DNA from 2 places in the Limnomicrobium aquaticum genome. Region 2 is predicted to be linked to the other one. Evidence: predicted binding sites of a transcription regulator. Region 2 holds the regulator's gene; the other holds the start of a gene.
What was found. Region 2 encodes LexA, which represses DNA repair genes until DNA is damaged. Its sites were predicted from a motif close to TGTTCNNNNTGTGTTCNG; they were not measured.

Region 1: the regulator LexA is predicted to act here: its motif matches at 1,043-1,060, upstream of ABID16_RS01455 (ATP-dependent Clp protease adaptor ClpS).

Annotation. Positions count from the first base shown of each region.
Region 1 is NZ_JBEPMB010000001.1:292,403-295,462, reverse strand. Features, by position in the region: gene pth (aminoacyl-tRNA hydrolase) at 1-672, shown strand, start outside; gene ABID16_RS01455 (ATP-dependent Clp protease adaptor ClpS) at 680-991, opposite strand; gene ychF (redox-regulated ATPase YchF) at 1,190-2,293, shown strand; gene ABID16_RS01445 (glycosyltransferase family 2 protein) at 2,356-3,060, shown strand, end outside.
Region 2 is NZ_JBEPMB010000001.1:1,000,923-1,003,982, reverse strand. Features, by position in the region: gene ABID16_RS04980 (ComEC/Rec2 family competence protein) at 1-967, shown strand, start outside; gene lexA (transcriptional repressor LexA) at 1,110-1,820, opposite strand; tRNA gene ABID16_RS04970 (tRNA-Lys) at 2,011-2,086, opposite strand; gene ABID16_RS04965 (cytochrome c biogenesis CcdA family protein) at 2,307-3,056, shown strand.

The DNA of each region.
Region 1 (3,060 bases), 710 kb from region 2:
AACCGCCACAATATCGGTTTCATGGCCGTCGATGCGCTGCATCGCAAGCACCCATTCGGTCCTTGGTCGAGGAAGTTCAAGGCACAGATTGCCGAAGGCGAGATTGCCGGCGAAAAGGTCCTGCTGATGAAGCCGCAGACCTTCATGAACCTCTCGGGCGAAGCAGTCGGCGAGGCCATGCGCTTCTACAAGCTGGGGCCCGGCGACATCATCGCCATCCACGACGAACTCGACCTGCCGGCCGGCAAGGTGAAGCTCAAGGTCGGCGGTGGCCATGGCGGTCATAACGGCCTCAAGTCACTCGACGCCCATTGCGGCCGCGACTACAAACGCCTGCGCCTCGGCATCGGCCATCCGGGCTCCAAGGAACTCGTCCACAATCACGTGCTGGGCGATTTCGCCAAGGTCGACCAGGGCTGGCTCGACGAGCTGATGGACGACATCGCCGTCAATGCCGAACTCCTCTTCGACGGCGACGGCTCCAAGTTCATGAACAAGCTCGCCCCGCCTGCCCCGCCGAAGGGTGAGAAGAAAGACGAAGCAAGCGCGCCCAAGGCGCAACAGCCAAAGGGACAGTCACACGTCCATCGGGCCCGCAACCACAAGCCCGACCTGCCGGCGACGGGACCGATGGCCGACATGCTGAAGCGGATGTTCGGGAAGAAGGATTAGACCCGGCCTATTCCTCCGGCTCCGCCGTAAACATCAGCGGGAAACCGGCCTCCTTGGCGAGGTCCATCGCCTCCTTGACCTTCGTCTCGGCGATATCCTTCGTGTAGACTGCAACCACCGACGATCCCTTCATATGCGCGGTCAGCATGATCTTCTCCGCGGATGAGCCATCTGCGCGGAACACATATTTCAACACCATCACCACGAATTCGCGCGGCGTGTAATCGTCATTGAACAGCAGCACCTTGTAAAGCTTCGGCTTCTCGACCTTCGGCGTGGTCTTCACGCGCGGAGCAAGCACGACATCGTTCTCGGCCATGAGAAGGACTCCCTCAAGGAAGCGACGGGGATTTTCGGATGGTTGGCTCCGCGCAACATTGCCGGAACACGCTTATTGTGGCGATGAACATGCGAAAATGCAAGAAGGACAGCCGCTTCCCCGGCTACCTCTTGACCTTGAGGCATCGGATGCCCCATACGCTCGCTCAAACATTTAGACAGATAACGGGCTTCCATCATGGGCTTCAAATGCGGCATCGTCGGGCTTCCCAATGTGGGCAAGTCCACTCTCTTCAATGCACTGACCCGCACGGCGGCGGCGCAGGCGGCAAACTATCCGTTCTGCACGATCGAGCCGAACACCGGTGAAGTCGCCGTTCCCGATCCGCGCATGAAGCTTCTGGCGCAGGCCGGCAAGTCCAAGGAAATCATTCCGACGCGCATCTCCTTCGTCGACATCGCCGGCCTCGTGCGCGGCGCTTCGAAGGGCGAAGGCCTCGGCAACAAGTTCCTCGCCAATATCCGCGAAGTCGATGCCGTCGTCCACGTTCTGCGCTGCTTTGAAGATTCCGACATCACCCATGTCGAAGGCCGCATCGACCCGGTCGGTGACGCCGACACGATCGAAACGGAACTCATGCTCGCCGACCTCGAGAGCATCGAGCGCCGGCTGGAGCAGACCCGCAAGCGCGCCGCCAGCAAGGACAAGGAATCGCTCACTGTCCTGCCCGTCATGGAAGAGGTCGTGAAGCTGCTGCAGGACGGCAAGCCCGCCCGTCTGCTTCTGAAGACGCTGCCGCCTGAAGAGATCGCGATCCTCAAGGGTCTCAACCTGCTGACGTCACACCCGGTTCTCTACGTCTGCAACGTCGCCGAAGGCGATGCTGCGACCGGCAACAGCTTCACCGCGCAGGTGGAGAAGATGGCGAAGGATCAGGGCGCCGAATGCGTCATCATCTCCGCCGCCATCGAGGCGGAAGTGGCCCAGCTTCCCGATGAGGAGTCGCAGGAATTCCTCGCCGCACTCGGTCTTGAGGAAGCCGGTCTCGACCGCCTCATCCGCGCCGGCTATCACCTGCTCGACCTGATCACCTATTTCACCGTAGGCCCGAAGGAAACCCGCGCCTGGACGATCAAGCGCGGCACCAAGGCCCCGGCCGCCGCAGGCGTCATCCACTCGGACTTCGAGCGGGGCTTCATTCGCGCCCAGACGATCGCCTATGAGGACTATATCGCGCTCGGTGGCGAAGTCGGCGCCAAGGAAGCCGGCAAGGCCCGCGACGAAGGCAAGGAATATGTCGTGCAGGACGGCGACGTGCTGATGTTCAAGTTCAACACCTGAACGAGCCTGCCGAAAGTCTCGCATAAGCGATCCGGACTAGCGTGCCGCCAAAGGAGAATTCCATGGCGGCCGAACCCGTTCTTTCAATCTGCGTGCCTTCGCGCAACCGCCAGCTCTATTTCTGCCAGACGATTGACGCCCTGCTCCAAAGCGAGCGAACCGACATCGAGTTCGTCTTCGCGGACAATTCGGATGATCCATCGATCATGAACGCCTTCATGGCGGCAAGGTCGGCAGACCCGCGCATTGTGTATCTTGCATCTGGCGAGCGCATCTATTCCATGATGGACAACTGGGAACGCACCGTCGCCGCAGCGCGCGGACGTTATGTCACCGTGATCGGCGACGACGATTATGCCGATCCCGATCTCGCCGCCTTTCTCCTCAATCTGGAAGCACATGTCGGAGAAATCGACGCGCTGACCTGGAGCGGCTTCAATTACAACTGGCCTGTCGATGACGAACCGCCACGCCCGCTGCAACTGGACCTGAATGTCAAACTGACCCGCTTCGAAAAGCGCGACCTCATCGCCCGCGCCTTTCAATGGGAAGGTGCGTTGCATGTGCCGCTCTGCGGCAATTCCGTCTATCACGGCGCGATTTCCCGCAGGCTGCTCCTGCAGATCCGTGACAAATTCGGTGGCCGTTTTTTTGAATTTCCGGTCATCGACTATGAAAACGCCTTCAAGGTCGTTCTGAGCGGCCAGACCTTCTATCACGTCTCGCGCCCCTTCTCCGTTCCGGGCGTATGCCCCTTGAGCAATTCG
Region 2 (3,060 bases):
TGCAATGCCTTTCATATCCTTCATCGTCATGCCAGCCGGCTTCCTCGCGGTGATCCTGATGCCGTTCGGGCTGGACTACTATCCGCTCCGCATCATGGGACTGGGGCTGGAATGCACCATGGCGGTGGCACGATTCGTTTCATCGCTCGGTGGCGACGTCGTCACGGGTCAGATGGCTGGCTGGGTTCTGCCATCAACGAGCCTGGCCCTCGTTCTCACGATCCTGCCACGCAGCAGGCTCTTCAGAGTGGCCGGCGCCTGCCTTTTCACGGCAACACTGGTTCTCACCGTGTCCTTTGGCGCTGCCAGGCGACCGGATGTGGTCGTGTCGGAAACAGCAGATCTCGTCGGCCTGCTCATGCTGGACAAACTCACGACAAACACCGCCCGTCCATCCACCTTCGTGATGGATCAGTGGACGAGAGCATTGGCATCGCGGGAGACAGTCAAGCCGGGCAACGTGCCCAAACTTGCGCTTGAGCGCGAAGGCGCTCGAAAGCCGCTTACTGAGGCGGACGAATGGAAGGTGGAGGATGCCATGGAGGCTGCTGGCAAGACTGTCGAACCCGGACGCTTTCTATGTTCCGGACGCGACTGGTGCATCGGCAAGCCTGCAGACAGTCTCCTGATCGCAACCTTCAGCGATTTCGCGTTTCAAGGTCCCGCCTGCCGGCAGGCGCAAATCGTGATCGCGGCTTCGTTCCTGCGCGAGCCCACATGCGGGCCGGGGGAGGGACAGCTTTTCGACCGAAACGCCCTCCGCCGGCGCGGTGCCCTTGCCATCTACCTCGAAGAAACCGCCGATAAGCCGCAGGACACCCGGAGTTCATCGAAATCTTCTGATCAACCATCGCCACCGGCCTACCGGATCATCGGCGCGCTGGACGGGCAAGATCGCCCCTGGCTCCGCCATCGATATTACAACTGGCGAAGCAATTCTTATGGCGAGGCATATCAGCCTGAATAGCGCCCGTGCATTCTCTAGCGTAATTCCGCGCAAAAAGTGGAAACCGGTTTCGCGTCCGGGATTGCGTAAAAACACATAGATAGAGCGTTTCATGTTTCCATCAAATGCTGAAACGCTCTGCTCGCACGAGGCACTCGGCGCATCAATGATAGCGCCGAATCAACCCGACGAGCTTGCCCTGAATCTTCACCCGGTCAGGCCCGAAAATGCGGGTCTCGTAAGCGGGATTGGCAGCCTCCAGTGCGATTGACGCGCCCTTGCGGCGGAACCGCTTCAAGGTCGCTTCCTCGTCGTCGATCAGCGCCACAACGATCTCGCCGGGGCTGGCATTGGACGTGTTGCGGATGATGACCGTATCGCCATCCAGAATGCCGGCGTCGATCATCGAATCGCCCTTGACCTCCAGCGCGTAATGTTCTCCGCCCCCAAGCATCTGCGCGGGAACCGCAATCTCATGCGTGTTGTTCTGGATGGCGGAAATCGGAACACCTGCTGCGATCCGCCCCATGACCGGAACGGAAACACTGGCATCATCATTGGCCGGCGTCGGCGCTTTCGGTGGCTCCGGCACCTTCCCGAGACTTCCCTCGATCACGCTGGGCGAGAAGCCTCGCCGCGGCTGAAGGCTCGGTGTATAGGCCTCCGGCAGCTTGATGACCTCCAGCGCGCGAGCCCTGTTCGGCAGCCGCCGGATAAAGCCGCGTTCCTCAAGCGCCGTGATCAGCCGGTGGATACCGGACTTCGAAGCAAGATCGAGCGCATCCTTCATCTCATCGAAAGACGGCGGGATGCCGGACTCCTTCATCCGCTCGTGGATGAAGAGAAGCAGTTCCTGTTGTTTGCGCGTCAGCATGGGATCACCCCGAAGAATCAAATGAAACAAATCCAGAACGGACACTATATGTTCCATATGTGTTCCGCAAGGTGCTAAGGTTCGATTAACGGTAATGCGTGCGGAACAAAAAAGTGCAGACGGCCCTCCAGTTGACGGAGCCGTGTCTTGCGGAGTGGGTTGTCTTCAACGGCATGGACAAAACGTTACGTGGTGAGCGCGCAGGGATTCGAACCCTGGACCTACTGATTAAAAGTCAGTTGCTCTACCGGCTGAGCTACGCGCTCCCGCGTCTGTCCGGTGCGCAATAGCGAACCGGGCCGGAAAGTTCGCGGAACATATGCAGGAGGCCTTGCCGGGTCAACCCGCAAAATCGCCATTTCTGCGACCATTTGGCGCTTTTTCCGGCGATGCCGAAAAGATGATTGGCGGGTGAGGAGCGTGGGGTCTATATGGGCGTCGTTTTTGGCCTCCCGCGGCGACGGCGGCGGGCAAGGAGTGTTCATGCTGACGGTTGCCGGTATTTCGCTATTCAGCGCGCTTCTCGCAGGCGCCCTGTCCTTCCTCTCTCCTTGCGTGCTGCCGCTGGTCCCTCCGTATCTTTGCTACATGGCCGGCGTGTCGGTCGAGGACTTCCGCAATGGCGGGCAGGGTGCTGCGAACGCCCGGTCACGCAATGCCGTGATCCTCTCCTCCGTCTTCTTCACCCTTGGCTTTGCAACCGTTTTCGTCGCGCTGGGCGCTGGCGCATCGGCGGTCGGGCTGCTGCTTCGCCAGTATATCGACGTGCTCGCCAAGATCGGTGGCGTGATCATCATCATCATGGGTCTGAATTTTCTCGGCCTCTTCCGCATCGGACTGCTCGCGCGCGAGGCGCGGTTCCAGTCATCGGCCAAGCCGGCGACGCTGTCGGGCGCCTATGTCATGGGTCTCGCCTTCGCCTTCGGCTGGACCCCTTGCATCGGACCGGTTCTCGGTGCGATTCTCGGCATCGCTGCGACATCCGACACCGCTGGCTCGGGCGCATTCCTCCTGGCGGTCTATTCGCTCGGTCTGGCCGTCCCTTTCTGGATCGCGGCCTTTTTCTCGGGCGCCTTCATGCGTTTTCTGTCGCGTTTCCGCCGCCATCTGGGCGCTGTGGAAAAGATCATGGGCGGGCTGCTGGTGCTGACCGGGATCGCATTTCTGACCGGATTTGTCGCCAATGTCGCAATCTGGTTCCAGCAGACCTTTCCAATCCTCGGGCAAATCGGCTAACTCG